DNA from 3 places in the Streptomyces sp. NPDC005898 genome. Region 2 is predicted to be linked to each of the others. Evidence: riboswitches for the same ligand, from Rfam matches in the RefSeq annotation. Region 2 holds a riboswitch; each other region holds the start of a gene.
The links. Region 2 has a riboswitch for thiamine pyrophosphate ahead of ABZ385_RS19825 (thiamine ABC transporter substrate-binding protein). Riboswitches for the same ligand answer to the same signal wherever they lie in the genome.
Positions count from the first base shown of each region.

Region 1: another riboswitch for thiamine pyrophosphate. It lies ahead of thiO (glycine oxidase ThiO); the one in region 2 lies ahead of ABZ385_RS19825 (thiamine ABC transporter substrate-binding protein).
Region 3: another riboswitch for thiamine pyrophosphate. It lies ahead of thiC (phosphomethylpyrimidine synthase ThiC); the one in region 2 lies ahead of ABZ385_RS19825 (thiamine ABC transporter substrate-binding protein).

Region 1 is NZ_JBEXWC010000007.1:152,171-159,008, reverse strand. Features, by position in the region: gene pknB (Stk1 family PASTA domain-containing Ser/Thr kinase) at 1-1,210, opposite strand, end outside; gene ABZ385_RS12570 (thiazole synthase) at 1,341-2,144, opposite strand; gene thiS (sulfur carrier protein ThiS) at 2,152-2,364, opposite strand; gene thiO (glycine oxidase ThiO) at 2,361-3,581, opposite strand; TPP riboswitch at 3,579-3,691, opposite strand; gene ABZ385_RS12555 (FAD-dependent oxidoreductase) at 3,822-5,057, shown strand; gene ABZ385_RS12550 (Rv2175c family DNA-binding protein) at 5,154-5,519, shown strand; gene thiE (thiamine phosphate synthase) at 5,596-6,249, shown strand; gene metF (methylenetetrahydrofolate reductase [NAD(P)H]) at 6,409-6,838, shown strand, end outside.
Region 2 is NZ_JBEXWC010000014.1:39,308-46,145, forward strand. Features, by position in the region: gene ABZ385_RS19820 (iron ABC transporter permease) at 1-869, opposite strand, end outside; gene ABZ385_RS19825 (thiamine ABC transporter substrate-binding protein) at 845-1,924, opposite strand; TPP riboswitch at 2,003-2,119, opposite strand; gene rlmN (23S rRNA (adenine(2503)-C(2))-methyltransferase RlmN) at 2,175-3,281, opposite strand; gene ABZ385_RS19835 (phosphatidate cytidylyltransferase) at 3,370-4,416, opposite strand; gene frr (ribosome recycling factor) at 4,449-5,006, opposite strand; gene pyrH (UMP kinase) at 5,164-5,925, opposite strand; gene tsf (translation elongation factor Ts) at 6,125-6,838, opposite strand, start outside.
Region 3 is NZ_JBEXWC010000002.1:472,628-479,465, reverse strand. Features, by position in the region: gene ABZ385_RS04935 (metallophosphoesterase) at 1-388, shown strand, start outside; gene ABZ385_RS04930 (hypothetical protein) at 569-1,462, shown strand; gene thiC (phosphomethylpyrimidine synthase ThiC) at 1,522-3,357, opposite strand; TPP riboswitch at 3,350-3,505, opposite strand; gene ABZ385_RS04920 (YibE/F family protein) at 3,751-5,160, shown strand; gene ABZ385_RS04915 (SsgA family sporulation/cell division regulator) at 5,230-5,667, opposite strand; gene ABZ385_RS04910 (IclR family transcriptional regulator C-terminal domain-containing protein) at 5,771-6,496, opposite strand.

The DNA.
Region 1 (6,838 bases), on a different contig from region 2:
CCGCCAGACGCTTCCTGGCCTGCGCCTCGGTCTTCGCCAGGACCGGTGGGACCTCCGTGAACTGCCCGGAGTTGATGTACCAGACCCCGGCGCCCAGACCGAGGGCCAGCAGCACCGCGGCGACCACCGCCAGCGTGCGGCGGCGCGGATCGAGGCGGCGGCGCCCCGGCCGGACGGGCGCGGCGGGCGCGGCCGGCGGGGTCGGCAGGACACTCGTGCGGTTCAGCGGGTCCTGCCCGGCGCCGCCCTCGGCGGGCAGCGGCGGCCGGCCGGAGCGGGCCGCGCGCGGGATGACGCTGGTGCGGTCCTCGGCGTTGTCGTGCTCCGTCGTGTGCGCCTGCGGCGGCACCGCGTCGAGCTGCTCCTCGCTCAGGGCGGCCCGGGCCTCCCGGAGCCGGGCGAGGAGCGCCACCGCGTCGTACGGGCGGGCGTCGGGGGTGCGGGCCGTGGCGTGGGCCACCAGCCCGTCGAGTTCGGGGGCGAGCCCGGGCACGGCCGCCGACGGGGGCGGCACGTCCTCGTTGAGGTGCTGGTAGAGCACCTGGGCGGGGGAGTCCCCGGAGTGCGGCTTGGCGCCGGTCAGCATCTCGTAGAGCACGACGCCGCACGCGTACACGTCCACACGCGTGTCGGACGTGCCGTGCTCGATCTGCTCGGGGGCGAGGTAGGAGACGGTGCCAAGGACGGTGCCCGTGGTGTTCGTGACGGTGTCCACCGCGCGGACGAGCCCGAAGTCGGCGACCTTGACCCGGCCGTCGTCCCCTATCAGGACGTTCTCCGGCTTCATGTCGCGGTGCACGAACCCGGCGCGGTGCGCGGCGCCGAGGGCGGCGAGGACCGGCTCCAGGATGTCGAGCGCGGCCCGCGGCTGGAGCGCGCCGCGCTCGCGCAGGACGTCGCGCAGGGTGCAGCCCGCGATGTACTCCATCGCCAGATAGACGTACGACCCGTCGGTGCCCTGGTCGAAGACGCCCACCACGTTCGGATGCGAGAGGCGGGCGACCGATTTGGCCTCGCGGATGAAACGGTCCACGAAGGAGGCGTCGGCCGCCAGCGCGGGGTGCATCACCTTGAGCGCGAGCACGCGGTCGAGGCGGGTGTCCACGGCCCGGTAGACCGTGGCCATCCCGCCCACCGCGATGCGCCCCTCGATCCGGTAACGGCTGTCGAGCAGCTGCCCGACGAGGGGGTCCTGAAGGGTCGTGTCCACGCAGGGGAGTCTACGAGCCGCCACCGACACCTCGTCCCGGCCGGTCCTGCCCGCGGCCGGACTGCAGCCGAGCTGTGACGGGCGCCGGGCCCCCGGCGGGCAGCCGTGAGCGCCCAGAGCCCCGCCCTTCTCAGGGCGTCCCGAACGCCGGCCGCTCCGGATCGAGCCTGGCCATGCCCTCCGCGGGAGAGGACGCCTCCGCGAAGTGCCGCCGGGGAATCCGCCCGGCCCGGTGGGCGAGGCGCCCCGCCTCGACGCCGTGCCGCATGGCCTCCGCCATCAGGACCGGCTCCTGCGCCCGCGTCACCGCCGAGGCGAGCATCACGCCCGCGCACCCCAGCTCCATCGCGAGCGTGGCGTCGGACGCCGTGCCCGCGCCCGCGTCCAGGATCACCGGCACGCGCGCGTGCTCCACGATCAGCTGGAAGTTGTGCGGATTGCGGATGCCGAGCCCCGAGCCGATGGGCGAGCCGAGCGGCATGATCGCCGCGCAGCCCACGTCCTGGAGCTTGCGGGCGAGCACCGGGTCGTCGTTCGTGTACGGCAGGACCGTGAAACCGTCGTCGACCAGAATCTCGGCGGCGTCCAGCAGCTCGATCGGGTCGGGCAGCAGCGTCCGCTCGTCCGCGATGACCTCCAGCTTCACCAGGTCCGTGCCGAGCGCCTCGCGCGCGAGGCGGGCGGTCAGGACGGCCTCACCGGCGGTGTAGCAGCCCGCCGTGTTCGGCAGGACGCGGATGCCGAGCCGGTCGAGCACGGAGAGCACCGAGCCCTGCACGCCCGGGTCGAGGCGGCGCATCGCGACGGTGGTCAGCTCGGTGCCGGACGCGACCAGGGACCGTTCCAGGACGTCGAGGCTGGGCGCCCCGCCCGTACCCATGATCAGGCGCGAGGAGAGGGTGAGCCCGCCGAGGACGAAAGGGTCGTCTGCCATGGTCGGATCAGCCTCCCTGGACGGCGGTGAGCACTTCGACGCGGTCGCCGGCGACGAGTGCCGTGCCGGTCCACCGCGCGCGCGGGACGACGGTCTCGTTGAGGGCGGCGGCGACACCGGAGGGCGCCGCGGTGAGCGTGGCGACGAGGACGTCGAGCGTGGTGCCCGGGGCCACTTCGCGCGCCTCCCCATTGACGGAGACGGAAATGTTCGTACTCATGCGGGTTGCTCCGTGAACGACTGCGTAGGGGGGACGGGGGAGGGCCCGGTGAAGCGCCGCGGGGTGAACGGGCGCGCCTCGTCGGGCAGTTCCCCGGTGGTCAGGGCGTGCGCCATGACGTCGCCCGTCACGGGCGTCAGCAGCACGCCGTTGCGGTAGTGCCCGGTGGCCAGCAGCAGGCCGGGCAGCCGGGTCGGGCCGAGCAGCGGCGCGTTGTCGGGGGAGGCCGGGCGCAGGCCTGCGCGGGTCTCGGTCAGCGGCAGCTCCGTGATGCCGGGCACGAGTTCGTGGGCGTCCCGCAGGAGTTCGTAGACGCCGCCCGCCGTGACCGTGGTGTCCCAGCCCAGTTCCTCGCTGGTGGCGCCGACGACCAGCTCGCCGTTCTCGCGCGGCACGAGGTAGAGGTGGCTGCCGCGCACGACCGCGCGCACGGTGCGGCTCAGGAACGGCGCGTACGGCTTCGGCACACTCAGCCGCAGCACCTGCCCCTTCACCGGCCGCACGGGCGGCAGCACGTCGTCCGGCACGCCCGCCAGGCGCCCGCTGAGACTGCCCGCCGCCAGCACCACCTGCCCCGCGTGCAGCTCGGTGCCGTCCCCGAGGAGCACTCCCCGGGCCCGCTCGCCCGCGACCGACAGCCGCTCGGCCCACGCGCGGTGCAGGGCGACGCCCGCCCGCTCGCAGGCCACCAGGAGCGCCGCCGCGAGCCGGCGCGGGTCGACCTGGTGGTCGCCGTCGACGCGCAGCCCGCCCCGCACGCCCGGGGCCAGCATCGGCTCCAAGCGGCGGCACTCGCGGCCGCTCAGCCACTCCGAATCCAGGCCGGAACGGCTCTGGAGGGCGTGCAGCTCGCGCAGATGGGCCCGGTCGTCGGCGTCGAGCGCGACCGCGAGCGTGCCGCACGCGCGATGGCCGACGTCGCGGCCGCTCGCCTCGGTCAGTTCGGCGACGAAGTCCGGATAGCGGCGCGCGGAGGCGAGGTTGAGCCCCAGCAGGGTCTGCTCGCCGTGGTGCAGTTCGGTGACGGCGGCCAGCATGCCGGCCGCGACCCGCGCGGCGCCGCCGCCCGGTTCGGGGTCCACGACGGCGACCGAGAGGCCGCGCTGCGCGGCCCGCCAGGCCGTGACCAGGCCGATGATGCCGCCCCCCACGACGAGGACGTCCGTCGGGCCCGTGGATCGCGCCGGCGGCGCGTGTGCCGATGTACGTGGCTGCATGGGCGTCCAGCCCCTCCCTTCGCCGGCATGACCCGGATCAGGTTCGTACGGTCGGAGGCCGTCCAGCCTCCCTCTCAGCCCGGTGCGTCCGGGCTCCCGCGAGTGCTCTGCGCCGACCACCCTAGCCCGTCGCCCGGTGAGGCAGTAGGGGAGCTGTCCGGGCATGGACGGTGACGTTGTGTCAGAGATCTCCTTACCGGCCTCTGAGGACAGCCCCGCCCGCCGCCCTACAGTGATCGGGTGAGCGAGCAGCAGAGGCAGAGCGGGCAGCAGGGGCAGGCCGGGCGGCGCGTCGTCATCGTCGGCGCCGGAATGGCCGGGGTGCAGACCGCCGTGGCCCTGCGCGAGCAGGGTTTCGCCGGCACGGTCACCCTCATCGGGGCGGAGCCGCACCAGCCCTACGACAGGCCGCCGCTGTCCAAGGCGGTGCTGCTCGGCAAGGCGGAGGGCTCCGCGTTCGACATCGACTTCGAGGCCCTCGGCATCGACCTCACCCTGGGCCGCGAGGTCACCGGGGTGCGCCCCGCCGACCACGTGCTGGACACCGCCGAAGGACCGGTCGGCTACGACGTCCTGGTCCTCGCCACGGGCGCCGAACCGATCCGGCTGCCGGGCACCGAAGGCGTCCCCGGCGTCCACCTGCTGCGCACCCTGGACGACGCCGAGCGGCTGCGGCCGGTCCTCGCCGCGCAGCACGACATCGTGGTCGTGGGGGCCGGCTGGATCGGCGCGGAGTTCGCGACGGCCGCGCGCGAGGCGGGCTGCGCCGTCACCGTGGTCGAGGCCGCGGGGCGGCCGCTGGCCGGAGCGCTGCCGGAAGAGGTCGCCGCCCGCATGGCGGGCTGGTACGCGGACTCCGGAGCCGCTCTGCGCACCCACGCGCGCGTGGAGCGCGTCGAGCCCGGCGCGGTGCTCCTCTCCGACGGGACCCGGCTGCCCGCCGGCGCCGTCGTCGTCGGCATCGGTGCGCGCCCCGCGACGGGCTGGCTGGCCGGCTCCGGCATCGAGCTGGGCGCCCACCGGGAGGTCGTGGCCGACGACCACCTGCGCGCCTCGGCGCCCGACGTGTACGCGGTCGGCGACTGCGCCTCCTTCCCCTCCGCCAGGTACGGCGAGCGCCTGCTCGTCCACCACTGGGACAACGCCCTCCAGGGCCCGCGCGCCGTGGCGGCCGACATCATCGGCGACACCCCGACGGCGTACGACCCGGTGCCCTACTTCTGGTCGGAGCAGTTCGGCCGTTTCGTGCAGTACGCGGGCCACCACACGGCGACCGACGAGCTGGTGTGGCGCGGCGACCCGACGGGGGTGGCCTGGTCGGTGTGCTGGCTCAGGAGCGGCGCCCTTGCGGCGGTCCTCGCGGTGGGTCGCCCCAGGGACCTGGCCCAGGGCCGCAAGCTGATCGAGGCGGGCACCCACCTGGACCCGGTCCTGGCGGCCGACCCGTCGGTGCCGCTGAAGAAGGCGGCACTGTAGGAAGAAGGCGGCGCTTCAGGAAGAAGGCGGGGCTGCGGGACGCCACCGGGGAGAGCCAGGCACGCCCGGGCCCCCGGCCAGAGATACGCTGGGGCGGTGACCGAGATTGACTCAAAGACCGACGCGCTCGTCCCCGCCTGGCTCCACCTCCCCGACATCGCCGAAATGCTCGACGTCGAGGTGACGCGCGTACGCCAGCTGGTCAAGGAAGGCCAGCTGATCGCCGTACGCCGTGGTGAGAACCGCACGCTCCAGGTGCCGGCCGCCTTCATCGACGGCGACAAGGTCGTCAAGGGCCTCGTCGGCACTCTGACGCTGCTGCGGGACGACGGCTTCTCCGACGAAGAGATGCTGGAGTGGCTCTTCACCCCCGACCCCTCCCTGCCCGGCACCCCCGCGCAGGCCCTGAGCGAGAATCGCGGCACGGAGGTGAAGCGCCGCGCCCAGGCGCTCGCCGTCTGACCGAACACACCGCTTCGGGTGCGGGCCGCGTTCGCGCGCGGCCCGCGTCGCCCATCCACACCGGGGGGATCTCTCCATGGCCGCCGACCACCCGCGCGCCCAGCTCGCCGACGCCCGTCTCTACCTGTGCGTGGACGCCCGCAGGCGCCAGGGCGACCTCCCCGAGTTCCTCGACGCCGTCCTCGCGGGCGGCGTCGACATCGTGCAGCTGCGCGACAAGGGCATGGAGGCCGGCGAGGAGCTGGCGCACCTGGAGGTCTTCGCCGACGCCGCACGGCGGCACGGCAAGCTCCTCGCGGTCAACGACCGGGCGGACGTCGCGCACGCCATCGGCGCCGACGTCCTCCACCTCGGCCAGGGCGACCTGCCGGTCCCCGCCGCCCGCGCCATCCTCGGCCGGGACGTGGCTATCGGCCGCTCCACGCACGCCGAGTCCGAGGCCGCCGCGGCCGCCGCCCAGGAGGGCGTGGACTACTTCTGCACGGGCCCCTGCTGGCCCACCCCCACCAAGCCGGGCCGCCACGCCCCCGGCCTGGACCTGGTCCGGTACACGGCCTCCCTCGGCACGGACCGCCCCTGGTTCGCCATCGGCGGCATCGACGCGGGCAATCTCGACCAGGTCCTCGAAGCGGGCGCGCGCCGCGTGGTCGTCGTACGGGCGATCACCGAGGCCGACGACCCCGGCGCGGCCGCAGCGGACTTCGCGAAGCGGCTGCGTACGGCCGGCTGAGCCGTGGCGCGGACGTGGTGCTGCCGTGGCGCGGACATGGCGCTGCCGTGGTGTGACCGGGGCGCGGCCGTGTCCGGTCCGTGGACAAGACCCCCGACAAATGCCCTGAAATCGCCAGGTCCGGTTGGGGGACCGCCGGGGCCTGGCTAACCTGCCCATATGGCCCTAGGCACAGCTTCCACCAGGACGGACCGCGCGCGCACCGTGCGCGACATGCTCGCGACCGGCAAGACGACGTACTCGTTCGAGTTCTCCGCGCCGAAGACCCCGAAGGGCGAGCGGAATCTGTGGAACGCGCTGCGCCGGGTCGAGGCGGTCGCCCCCGACTTCGTCTCCGTGACCTATGGAGCGGGCGGTTCGACCCGGACCGGCACGGTCAAGGAGACCCAGCAGATCGTCGCCGACACCACGCTGACGCCCGTCGCACACCTGACCGCGGTCGACCACTCCGTGGCGGAGCTGCGCAACATCATCGGGCAGTACGCCGACGCCGGCATCCGGAACATGCTCGCGGTCCGCGGCGACCCGCCGGGCGACCCGCTCGGTGAGTGGATCGCGCACCCCAAGGGCCTCACCTACGCCTCGGAAC
Region 2 (6,838 bases):
ACCAGCTTCAGCACGCTCTCGCGCCGCCGTGCCGTCCACGCGTGGACCGCCAGGATCAGCCCGACCGCGGCGAACTGCACGAGGGTCAGGACGGCGGCCGTCGGCAGGTCGAGGAGCTGGGCGGTCTGGCGGTAGATCTCCACTTCGAGCGTGGAGTACGCGGGTCCGCCGAGGATCTGCACGACGCCGAAGGAGGTGAAGGTGAAGAGGAAAACCATCAGCGCGGCGGCGGCCACCGCCGGGCCGAGCGCGGGCAGTGTCACGGTCCGCCAGGCCGTCCAGCGCGAGGCGCCGAGCATCCGCGCGGCCTCCTCCTGGCGCGGATCGAGCTGCGACCAGAGCCCGCCGACCGTGCGGACGACGACCGCGTAGTTGAAGAACACGTGGGCGAGCAGGATCGCCCACACGGTGGTGTCCAGGCGTACGCCCCACAGCTCGTCGAAGAGCCCGCCGCGCCCGATCAGCGCGAGGAAGGCGGTGCCGACGACGACCGTCGGCAGCACGAACGGCACCGTCACGACGGCCCGCAGCGTCCGCTTGCCCGGGAAGTCGAAGCGCGCGAAGACGTACGCGCCGGGGAGCGCGATCAGCAGCGTGAGCGCGGTCGACGCGAGCGCCTGCCAGGTGGTGAACCACAGCACGTGCCGGACGTCGGACTGTCCCAGCACGTCCGCGATCCGCCCGAGGCGCCAGGCGCCGTCGACGCGCAGGCCGCGCGCGACGATCGCGGTGACCGGATAGGCGAAGAAGAGCGCGAAGAACGCGACGGGCACGGCCAGCAGACCGAGCCGCGTCGCGCTCCCCCGGCCGAGGCCCGCCCGGGAGGCCCGGGAGCGGGACTTCGTCACTTCAGTACGAGCGAGGTCCACGACTTGATCCACGGCTCGCGGTTGTCGGCGATCTTCTTCGGATCCATGGTCGCGGGCTTGTCGACGCGCGCGCCGTGCTCGGTGAACAGCTCGGGCAGCTTCGTGCCCTCGCGCACCGGGTTGACGAACATGTTCAGCGGCATGTCCTCCTGGAACTCCTTGCCCACGAGGAAGTCCAGGAGCGCCTTGCCGCCCTTGGTGTTCCCGGCATTGGCGAGCAGGCCCGCGTACTCGACCTGGCGGAAGCACGTGCCGGTCGCGACGCCGGTCGGGGCGTGCTTCGGCCGCGGCTTGCCGTAGAGCACCTCGACGGGCGGCGAGGAGGCGTAGGAGACGACGAGCGGCCGCTCGCCGCCCGCCTTCCTGCCGCCGGCGGAGCCGGAGAACTCCTCGTTGTAGGCCTGCTCCCAGCCGTCGACGACCTTGACGCCGTTGGCCTTGAGCTTCTTCCAGTAGCCTTGCCAGCCGTCGTCGCCGTACTCGGCGGCGGTGCCGAGCAGGAAGCCGAGGCCGGGCGAGGAGGTCGAGGCGTTCTCGGTGACCAGCAGGTCCTTGTAGGCGGGCCTGGTCAGGTCCGCGAAGGACTTCGGCGGCGCCAGCTTCTTGTCGGCGAAGTACTTCTTGTCGTAGTTCACGCAGATGTCGCCGCTGTCGACGGGCGTGACCCGGTGCTCGGCCTCGTCGACCCGGAACTCCGGCCTGATCGCGCCCGAGCCCTTGGCCTCGTACGACTGGAAGAGGCCGTGGTCGAGCGCCCGCGACAGAAGGGTGTTGTCGACGCCGAAGAAGACGTCGCCCTGCGGGTTGTCCTTGGAGAGGATCGCCTTGTTCACGGCGGCGCCCGCGTCGCCGTCCTTGAGGACCTTGACCCGGTACCCGGAGCGCTTCTCGAAGTCCTTCAGTACGTCCTTGGAGACGTTGAAGGAGTCGTGGCTGACGAGGGTGACGGTCTTGGAGTCGGCCTCGTCGGAGCCGTCCCCGGAGCCGCAGGCCGAGAGGGCGCCGAGCCCGAGGCCCACCGCGACGGCGACGGACGTGATCTTCTTGGTGCTCACTTGGATGTCCTCCTGGGTGTCCAGGAAGAGACGCGGCCCTGCCCGCGGGCCCAGGGGCACACGGGCAGGGCGCAACAGCTTGAGTCGTGCCCGAACTTCCTACCCAGAATGACCTGGGCGAGGTTCAGAGGGTCTGCGGCCCACCTGTCCAAGGTGCCGCACTCTCAGCGCTGTGGCGCTCCCCTGTCGGAATATGCAGATGTGATGACGACCGTACGCGACCGTGTGTGCGAGGCGTACGCCCGTCAGACTACCTCTCGGCCGCGGCGAGCTGGCCGCACGCCCCGTCGATCTCCTGGCCGCGGGTGTCCCGGATGGTCACCGGCACCCCGTGGGCCGCGATGGCCTCCACGAACGCCTTCTCGTCCTCGGGCCGCGAGGCCGTCCACTTCGAGCCCGGCGTGGGGTTCAGCGGGATGAGGTTCACGTGGACCGGCTTGCCCTTGAGCAGCCGGCCGAGCCGGTCACCGCGCCACCCCTGGTCGTTGATGTCGCGGATCAGCGCGTACTCGATGGACAGGCGGCGGCCGGACTTGGCGGCGTACTCCCAGCCCGCGTCGAGCACCTCCCGCACCTTCCACCGCGTGTTGACGGGGACGAGCGTGTCGCGCAGGTCGTCGTCCGGGGCGTGCAGCGAGATGGCGAGGCGGCACTTGAAGCCCTCGTCGGAGAACCGGTGGATGGCGGGCACGAGCCCCACCGTCGACACCGTGATGCCGCGCTGCGAGAGGCCGAGCCCGTCGGGCTCGGGGTCGGTGAGGCGGCGGATGGCGCCCGTCACGCGGTTGTAGTTGGCCAGTGGCTCGCCCATGCCCATGAAGACGATGTTGGACAGCCGCGCGGGCCCGCCGGGGATCTCGCCGTCCCGCAGGGCGCGCATGCCGTCCACGATCTGGTGCACGATCTCGCCCGTCGACAGGTTCCGGTCGAGGCCGGCCTGGCCGGTGGCGCAGAACGGGCAGTTCATGCCGCACCCGGCCTGGGAGCTGATGCACATGGTCACCCGGTCGGGGTAGCGCATGAGCACCGACTCGACCAGCGTGCCGTCGAAGAGGCGCCACAGCGTCTTGCGCGTGGTGTCGTCGTCGCAGCTGATGTGCCGCACCACGGACATCAGGTCGGGCAGCAGCGCTTCCCGGAGCTTGTCGCGCGCGCCGGCGGGGATGTCGGTCCACTCGGCCGGGTCGTGGGCGTAGCGCGCGAAGTAGTGCTGCGAGAGCTGCTTGGCGCGGAACGGCTTCTCGCCGATGGCGGCGACGGCTTCTTTGCGCTCGGCGGGCGTGAGGTCGGCGAGGTGCCGCGGCGGCTTCTTGGCTCCGCGGGGCGCGACGAAGGTGAGTTCTCCGGGTACAGGCATGGTTCTTCCAGTGTCGCAGACATGTGGCAAGGGGCCCGCCGCCCTGTGGACAACGAGCCCCATACGCACATCCGCGCAGGTCAGACGGTCAGCCAGACCCCACGAAGATCACCAGCAGGAGCCAGACGACCGGGGCCGTCGGCAGCAGGGAGTCCAGGCGGTCCATGATGCCGCCGTGGCCCGGCAGCAGCGTGCCCATGTCCTTGATGCCGAGGTCCCGCTTGATCATCGACTCGCCGAGGTCGCCGAGCGTGGCGCTCGCCGCGACCGCGAGGCCGACCAGCAGCCCCTGCCACCAGGTCCCGTCGTCGATCAGGAACTCCATGCACAGCGCGCCCGCGGCCATCGCGAACGCGACGGCGCCGAACAGGCCCTCGCGGGTCTTGCCGGGGCTGATGCGCGGCGCCAGCTTGTGCTTGCCGAAGCGCCAGCCGATGGCGTACGCGCCCGTGTCGCTGACCACGGTCAGCAGCAGGAACGTCAGCACCCGGCGCGGCCCGTCGTCGGCGGTGAGCATCAGTGCCACGAACGTCGCGAGGAAGGGGACGTAGAAGGTCGCGAAGACCCCCGCCGTGACGTCCTTCAGATAGCCCTCGGGGGGCTCGGTCATCCGCCAGACGAGTACCGCGAGCGCGGTGAGCGCCATCGCCACCCAGGCGCCCTCGGGACCCCGGACGTACCCGGCGACGACCATCGCCGCGCCACCGACCGCGAGCGGCACCAGCGGCGCCTTGATGCCCTTGCGCTCGTCGAGCCGGGAGGTCAGCTCCCACAGGCCGACCACGACGGCGACCGCTATGACGCCGATGAAGACGGCCTTCACGATGAACAGCGACGCGATGATCACCGCGCCGAGTCCCACACCGACTCCTATGGCCGCGCCGAGGTCACGGCCCGCGCTCTTCTTCTGCGAAGGCCGCGGCGCTGCCGGGACGGGCTGGGGTGCGCTGGGCATGGGCTCCTGCGGGGGCGCGGGGGTGTCGGGCACGACGGGCATCGGCTGCGTCACGGACGGAAGCAGCGCGTCCTGCGCATCGTACGCGGGACCTGCCGGGGGTGCCCCCCGACCAGACCCCTGGTCGGGCGGCACCCAGTACCCGGCTGTGGGCCGCGCCCCCCAGGAAGAGTCGTTCACGGATCGGTTTCCTGATTCCTCGGACCGGGCCTTCAGACTTCGAGCAGCTCGGTTTCCTTGTGCTTGAGCAGCTCGTCCACCTGGGTGACGTACTTGGCGGTGGTGTCGTCGAGGTCCTTCTCGGCGCGACGGCCCTCGTCCTCGCCGATGTCGCCGTCCTTGACCGCCTTGTCGATGGCTTCCTTGGCCTTGCGGCGGATGGAGCGGATCGAGATCTTGGAGTCCTCGGCCTTGGTCTTGGCGACCTTGATGAACTCCTTGCGACGGTCCTGCGTCAGCTCGGGGAACGTCACCCGGATGATGTTGCCGTCGTTGCTCGGGTTGACGCCGAGGTCGGAGTCGCGGATCGCCTGCTCGATGTTGCGCAGCGCGCTCTTGTCGAACGGGGTCACCACGGCCATCCGCGGCTCGGGCACCGAGAACGAGGCCAGCTGGTTGATCGGCGTCAGCGCGCCGTAGTAGTCCGCCACGATCTTGTTGAACATCGCCGGGTGCGCACGGCCGGTGCGGATCGCGGCGAAGTCCTCCTTGGCGACCACGACGGCCTTCTCCATCTTCTCCTCGGCCTCGAGGAGGGTCTCTTCGATCACCACTTGCTCCTGCGTGTCTTGAGTAGGCCCGGCTAGCACGGGGCGGCCGGCTGCGTCGCGTGTCTTTCCTGCACGGTGTCCGACCGGCAGGGCTTTGTCCATCCCTCTCAAGTGACGTCTCGCGTCCGTCCCTTGAGCCGGGCTCAGGTCCGCGGGGTCAGGCCCGGCTTCCCTTGTCGCCCACGAGAGTGCCGATCTTCTCACCCTTGACGGCCCGGGCGATATTGCCTTCGGAGAGCAGCTCGAAGACGAGGATGGGCAGCTTGTTGTCCCGGCACAGCGTGATCGCGGTCATGTCGGCGACCTTGAGGTCCCGGGTGATGACCTCGCCGTAGCCGAGCGCGTCGAACTTCACCGCGTCGGGGTTGGTCTTGGGGTCGGAGTCGTAGACCCCGTCCACGCCGTTCTTGCCCATGAGCAGCGCCTCGGCGTCGATCTCCAGGGCGCGCTGGGCGGCGGTGGTGTCGGTGGAGAAGTACGGCATGCCCATGCCGGCGCCGAAGATGACCACGCGGCCCTTCTCCAGGTGCCGCACGGCGCGCAGCGGGATGTACGGCTCCGCGACCTGCCCCATGGTGATGGCGGTCTGGACGCGGCTGTCGATGCCCTCCTTCTCCAGGAAGTCCTGGAGGGCGAGGCAGTTCATGACCGTGCCGAGCATGCCCATGTAGTCCGAGCGGGCCCGGTCCATGCCGCGCTGCTGGAGCTCGGCGCCGCGGAAGAAGTTTCCGCCGCCGATGACGATGGCGATCTGGGCGCCGTCGCGGACCACGGCCGCGATCTCGCGCGCGATGGCGTGCACCACGTCGGGATCGACCCCGAGGCCGCCTCCGCCGGCGAACGCCTCGCCGGAGAGCTTCAGCAGGAAGCGTCCGGCGCCTTTGTCGTCGTCACTCTTCGAGTCGGCCTTGGTGGTCATGGTGTTCTCGCTTCTCTTACTTGACACACATACGAAGAAGGCCACCGCCGGTGGGGTGTCGTTCGCATCCCATGCTCGGCAGTGGCCTCCTCGTCAGATCCTGCGGTCGTACATCGCGTACGGGTTCCCTGTGCGGGGCTCCCCACGCGGGCGACCGCTGTCGACCCTAGCGGGGTCTACCGTCGATCGCGGTACGGACTCAGATGCCGACCTTGATGCGCGAGAAGCGCTTCAGGGTGACACCGGCCTCGGCGAGAACCTTCTCGACCGACTTCTTGTTGTCCAGCGCGTACGGCTGGCCGAGGAGGGTGGCCTCCTTGAAGAAGCCGTTGACGCGACCCTCGACGATCTTGGGGAGGGCGGCCTCGGGCTTGCCCTCGGCGCGGGTGGTCTCCTCGGCGACGCGGCGCTCGGACTCGACGACCTCGGCCGGCACGTCCTCCTTGGAGAGGTACTTCGGCGCGAAGGCGGCGATGTGCTGCGCGATGCCCTTGGCGACGTCGGCGTCGGCCTTGTCCAGCTCGACGAGGACACCGATCTGCGGGGGCAGGTCGGGCATCGTGCGGTGCATGTACGCGGCCACGTAGGCGCCGGAGAACTGCGCGAAGCGGTCCAGGACGATCTTCTCGCCGAGGTTGGCGTTGGCCTCGTCGACGTACGCCTGGACGGTCTTGCCGGCCTCGATCTCGGAGGCGAGCAGCGCCTCGAGGTCGGCCGGGGACGTCTTGGCGATGTGGGCGGCGAGGTTGTTCGCCACGGCCTGGAACTTCTCGCCCTTGGCGACGAAGTCCGTCTCGCACTTCAGCTCGACGATGACACCGGAGGTGTTGTCGTCGGCGATGAGGGAGACGACGGCGCCGTTCTCGGCGGAGCGGCCCTCGCGCTTGGCGACGCCCTTCTGGCCCTTGATGCG
Region 3 (6,838 bases), on a different contig from region 2:
GGTGCACTCCGACACGACCGCCTATCTGGATTACGGCGACTCGATCGAGGCGGTGAACGACACCATCCGCGAGACCCTCACGCGCAACGACGCCGACGAGTGCTGGGACCTCTTCCGCAAGTTCACCAAGCGCTTCGCCTTCCGCGACGAGTCCGGCCCGGCGGCCGTGCGCGAGCTCCTGGACATGTACGGCGGCACCCGCATCGTCCATGGTCACAGCCCCATCCCCTACCTCCTCGGGGACGTCGGCTCCGAGGACGAGTCGGACGGCGGCGGCCCGGTCATCGAGGGCCCGCACGTCTACGCCGACGGCCTGGCCATCGCCATGGACGGCGGAGTGACCATGGCCGGAAAACTACTGGTCTGCCAACTCCCCCTGGGAATCTGAGCGTTCCCCGGGCAGGCGTCCCTTTACCGGACCGCGTCGCCCAGGGGGGAGAATTCTGGAAACCCCCTGTCAACGCGTGCCGTCACGGCTCTACCATCGGCTTATCCGTAGCAGGCTCCCCTCCGTTTCTGCCCGACGGCTCGTAGCCATGCGAGCCTTAGCCCTACGGAGCATCGGGGGATGCACATGAACAGCGCTCCACACCTGCTCAATGAGGACCGCCCCGAGTACGAGCGGATCCTCGACGAGGCGCTGCGCACCGCACCTGACCGTCCTGAACTCGCCGCAGTGGGCCGGCGGCTCAACACCGAACAACTGCGCACCATGGCCCTGAACGCGACAGCGCTGATCACGGCCGCCGCCGCGGCCGAGTACGCGCATTACGTGAAGGTTCGCGAGGAGGCGCGCGCACCTCGACCGTCCTCCACCTCGATCCGCGAAGGGAGCGGACACAGCGCCGCGGAGTCCGGCTCCGGCGGCATGGGCCTCGCCACCACGATGGGCGAGATCACCGAACCGGCGGCCACGGCGGGAGCCGGCGCGACCGCCGTCGTCGCGGTCCTCGCGCCCGTCCTCGCGGGGGCGGCCGCCGCGATCTTCCTGCTCGTCGGCTACATCCTGAAGATGCTCAACCCCGAGCCCGCCTTCGCGGACACCATGCTCACCGCGGGATGGGTGTTCGGCGCGCTGACGGCCGTGGGCATCCTGATCGCCGCGGTCGGTCTCCTCCTGACAGCCCTGCGCAACGGCTCCACCTCCCTGCAGGCGGGCCCGCACGGCGAGCTGCACGAGGAGGTGGCCCGGGCCAGACAGGCCTGGAGCGTGGCGCTCCTGGAACAGGGCCTCGTGCCGTTCCTGCGGGCGGCCCTGGCGGATCCCGGGGCGGCGCCCGCCGCCCGCACGCCCTCACAGGTCCCCGGCGACCGGTCCGGCGGCCGCATGCCCCAACTCGGCTACCACCGCCCGGGCTTCAGCAGCCCGGACGGCGGCGGGGCGCCGGGGTCACGACCGAGCTACTCCAGCCCGGACTTCTCCAGCCCGGACTTCGGCGGGCCCGATCACAAGCCGGAGTAGGCCGGGGAGTCCGCAGAGCCGATCCGGCGCTCTGCGGACACCCCGTCCGTGGGGCGCGCTCAGTCGGCGATCGGCAGATAGACCCGGTTGCCCGCCGCGGCGAACTCCTTGGACTTCTGCTCCATGCCCGCCTCGATGTCGTCCTGCTCCAGGTCACCGCCGTGCCGGCGGCGGATGTCCTGGGAGATCTTCATCGAGCAGAACTTCGGCCCGCACATCGAGCAGAAGTGCGCCGTCTTCGCGGGCTCGGCCGGCAGCGTCTCGTCGTGGAACTCCCGCGCCGTGACCGGGTCCAGGGCGAGATTGAACTGATCCTCCCAGCGGAACTCGAAGCGCGCGTCCGAGAGCGCGTCGTCCCAGGCCTGCGCGCCCGGGTGCCCCTTGGCGAGGTCCGCCGCGTGCGCCGCGATCTTGTACGTGATGACGCCGGTCTTCACGTCGTCGCGGTTGGGCAGTCCCAGGTGCTCCTTGGGCGTGACGTAGCAGAGCATGGCCGTGCCCCACCAGCCGATCATCGCGGCCCCGATGCCGGAGGTGATGTGGTCGTAGGCGGGCGCGATGTCGGTGGTCAGCGGGCCGAGCGTGTAGAACGGCGCCTCCTCGCAGATCTCCTGCTGGAGGTCGATGTTCTCCTTGATCTTGTGCATCGGGACGTGCCCGGGGCCCTCGATCATCGTCTGCACGTTGTGCCGCTTGGCGATCGTGTTGAGTTCGCCGAGCGTGCGCAGCTCCGCGAACTGCGCCTCGTCATTGGCGTCCGCGATGGAACCGGGCCGCAGACCGTCGCCGAGCGAGTACGTCACGTCGTACGCGGCGAGGATCTCGCACAGCTCCTCGAAGTGCTCGTAGAGGAAGCTCTCCTTGTGGTGCGCGAGGCACCAGGCGGCCATGATCGAACCGCCGCGCGAGACGATGCCGGTCTTGCGGCGCGCGGTCAGCGGCACATACGGCAGGCGCACGCCCGCGTGCACCGTCATGTAGTCCACGCCCTGCTCGGCCTGTTCGATGACCGTGTCCTTGTAGATCTCCCAGGTCAGCTCCTCGGCCTTGCCGTCGACCTTCTCCAGGGCCTGGTAGAGCGGCACGGTGCCGATGGGCACGGGGGAGTTGCGCAGCACCCACTCGCGGGTGGTGTGGATGTTGCGGCCGGTGGAGAGGTCCATGACCGTGTCGGCGCCCCACTGGGTCGCCCAGGTCATCTTGTCCACCTCCTCCTCGATGGAGGAGGTGACCGCGGAGTTGCCGATGTTGGCGTTCACCTTCACCAGGAACTTCTTGCCGATGATCATCGGCTCGATCTCCGGGTGGTTGACGTTGGCCGGGATCACGGCACGGCCCGCCGCGACCTCCTCCCGCACGATCTCGGGGTCCATGTTCTCGCGGATCCCGATGAACTCCATCTCGGGCGTGATCTCCCCGCGCCGGGCGTACGCGAGCTGCGTCACCGCCTGACCCGGGCGGCCGCGACGCGGCTGGCGGGGGCGGCCGGGGAAGACCGCGTCGAGGTTCCGCAGCCCGCCGCGGGGCGAGGTGTGCTTGATGCCGTCGTCCTCGGGGCGGAGCGGACGGCCCACGTACTCCTCGGTGTCGCCGCGGGCGATGATCCAGTTCTCCCGCAGCGGGGGCAGCCCGCGACGGACGTCGGTCTCGGCCGACGGGTCGGTGTACGGCCCCGACGTGTCGTACAACGTGACGGCCTTGCCGTTGGTGAGGTGCACCTGGCGGACCGGCACCCGCAGGTCGGGGCGCGAGCCCTCGACGTACGCCTTGTGCCAGCCGATGGACTTCCCGGCCTCGTCGCGCTGGTTCCAGACCTGGTCCTGGCCCTTGTCCTGGGCCTGGTCCTGACTCTGGTCCCGCGTCGAGGCAGGCGTGCGTGCGTCCGATGTGGTCATGAGACCTACTCCCTACGCCGGCATTACCCGGTAACAGGTTCGGCGGTCGACGCAGCGGATCCCGTACGGCTCGTGCACATCTCGTGCCGCTTCGTACGGAGGTCAGCGCCCTCTCAGCCCGGTGCTCCGAGCTCCCGCGATTGCAAAGGTGGCTCCACGCTAGCGTCATGTCGGCCGCGCTGAACAGAGGGCCCCCTCCGTTCTTGCGATGATCGGGCCGTGACCACCACACCCCCGCCGCCGCCTCCCCACTCCCGACCGCCCCACTCGGGCCCGCCGGACCCCGGCCCCGGCCCCGGGCACGCACGCGGCCAAGGTCACGGGTCGGCACACGGGCCCGGGCACGCCCTTGGGCGCGAACCGGTGCCCGGACCCGCGCCCACACCCGGGCACGTGCAGGGCGGCGAGCCGGGCAAGGGGCACGGCGGGCACGACGGCGGGCACGGGCACGGCGGCGGGCACGGAGGGCATGGGCACGGCGGCGGGCACGGGCACGGCGGGCACTCGCACAGCCACGGCCCGGCCGCGCCCGTCTCCCAGCATCTGCGCAAGGTCATCGCCGCGGTGCTGATTCCCTTCGCCGCCGCGGTCGTCGTCGGGCTCGTCGTGCTCTGGCCGGGTGGTACGCCCTCGCACGAGCGGACGGGAGTCGGCTTCGACCGGCAGACGCAGTCGGCGAAGGTCACCAAGGTGCGGGAGCTGCCCTGCAAGGACCTCAACCCCTCGCAGACCCCGCCCAACGGCGACACCTCCACCGCCGAGGGCCAGTCCGCCCAGTCCCGTGCGAGCGGCACCTGCAAGAAGGCGCTGATCGAGGTCTCCGCCGGCAAGGACAAGGGCCGCACGTTCACCGAGATCATCCAGCCGGACTCGGCCCGCCAACTGCACCAGGGCCAAGAGGTGGTGGTCGCCTACGAGCCCAAGGCGCCCGAGGGGCTCCAGTACTCGGTCACCGATGTGAACCGCAAGATGCCCATGGCGCTGCTCGCCGGCATCTTCGCGCTGGCGGTCGTCGTGGTCGGCCGGTTGCGCGGCGCGATGGCCCTGGTCGCACTCGCCGTCAGCTTCCTGGTCCTCACCTTCTTCATCCTGCCGGCCATCCTCCAGGGCTCGAACCCGCTGGTCGTGGCCGTGATCGGGGCGAGCGCCATCATGCTGGTCGCGCTCTATCTCTGCCACGGGCTCACGGCCCGTACGTCCGTCGCGGTGCTCGGTACGCTCATCTCGCTCCTCCTGATCGGCCTGTTGGGCTCCCTGTTCATCGGCTGGGCCGCGCTGACCGGCAACACGGACGACAACACCGGTCTCATCCACGGCCTCTACCCGTCCATCGACATGAGCGGCCTGCTGCTCGCGGGCGTCATCATCGGCTCCCTCGGCGTCCTCGACGACGTGACGGTCACCCAGACCTCGGCGGTCTGGGAACTGCACCAGGCCAACCCGGCCATGGGCTGGCGCGGCCTCTACCGCGCGGGCATCCGTATCGGCCGCGACCACATCGCGTCCGTCGTCAACACCCTCGTCCTCGCCTACGCGGGTGCCGCGCTTCCCCTGCTGCTGCTCTTCTCGATCGCGCAGTCCAGCGTGGGCACGGTCGCCAACAGCGAGTTGGTCGCCGAGGAGATCGTGCGCACCCTGATCGGCTCCATCGGCCTGGTCGCCTCGGTGCCGGTGACGACCGCGCTGGCCGCCCTGGTCGTCTCCGCCGACCGCTCGTCCGGCCCCCTCATCCCGGCCCCGGCCACCGGTACGCCGGCCCCACGCTCCTCCCGAGGCGGAAAGGGACGCCGCCGCAAGGCCTGACGCCGGCAAATGCACCAATCTGCCATGCGTATCGACCCGTTGGCTTGTTAGCCCGTTGGCCGCCGGCGGTCAGCCCGCGTTCTGCTCCTCCGCCAGGATCCGGTCGAGCGCCTCGTCGAGGTGCGCCTCGAAGTCGGCGAGGGCTCGCTCCTGCCCGATCGGCACCAGCTTGTCCGTGCGGTCCAGGAAGGCGAGCAGCGGTGGGATCCCCACCCGGAACAGCGCCTGGTCCTCGCCGACCTGAAGCCTGATCAGGGCCTCGTCCAGCGTCTCGGGATCGGTGGGTTCGATGCGCACGTCCCCCACCCCGCACGGCTTGACCACCCCGTCGATCAGCAGCTCCCGCCCGAAGGCCCAGGTCACCGGGGCGTCGCCGGGCAGGTGGAAGGTCAGCCGCACGGCATAAGGATCTTCGGTCTCATAGCGCAACTCCACGGGGATACGAAACGACAGCTCCTCGGAAACAAGGAAGCTCATCATGACTTCTGCCTGAACCGACTCGTCCATTGCGCTCTACCCCGTCACATAGCCCTCGAGTGGCCAGGAACCCACTTCCTGACGCTCCTGGCATCTTGCTGAACGTACACACCTGATCACAAGGAGTGAGTTTTCAGATGCTGATAGAGAAGGCGAGTGTCCCTAGCAGCTTCCCGATCTCCCGCTGCAATCTCTCCGCGGCGGGCATCAGACGGGCCGCCTGGGTGGCGGGCACGGAGATGGCCAGGGTCGCCGCCGTGTTCCCCGCCAGGATCGGAACGGCGGCACAGACCGTCCCGAGCGCGTACTCCTGGCGCTCCACGACCGGACGCATGCGCTCCATGGCATCGAGCCGACGCAGGAACGTGCGGTCGTCCCGGACCGAGTACCGCGTGATCGACCGCACCGGATAGCGGTGGAGGTGGTCCTGCCGCGCCTCTGCGTCCAGTTGGGACAGGAGGCACTGGCCGATGGCGTGGGCATGGCCCGTCTCGCGGAAGTCGGCCCACTCCTCGACGGCCGGATTACCCGGGGTGTCGGAGACCGCGACGACCTCGATCTCGCCCTCCCGGTACACGGCGAAGTACACCGGCACTCCGATGGCATCACGGCAGTGCGCGAGGGCCTCACCGATCATGCCGCGACGATTCTGCTGCGCCGCACCGCCGCTGAGCCGCTCGACCGCCTCGCCGAGCACGAACACTCCTTTCTCCCGGCGCAGATAACCCTCATGGGTCAACGTGCGCAGCAAGTGGTAGGCCGTGGGGAGGGCCAGGCCCGCCTCCCGGGCCAACTGCTTGGCGGGTGCCCCGTACTGATGGGACGCGGCGGCTTCCAGCAACCGCATCGCCCGCTGCACCGAGCCGATGAGGGTGGGTGTGCCGACGGTGGCGTTCGGTGCGGTGGAGATGCCGCCCGGCGAAGTGGAGGTGTCGACTGCGGCCAAGGTTCACTCCCGAAGCGCGTGGGGGGAGCCGTCCGTGCCCGGAGAAACACGGGTGGGCAGTGCGCCCGTACGCGAGGGAGCGGCCCCCGCGTCGGTTTTCGGACTCTAACCCTTGGCCACCGCTCCACGGCCGTCTGCCGGGAAACTTCCCCCGGCCGAGGGAACCGTTTCGAAAAGTCGCCCCTCAGCGGTAATCGTCTTGGCGGCGACCACTCGGCGTTCAGCCGACCCCGGTGGGAGTCAGCTCAGCGTGCG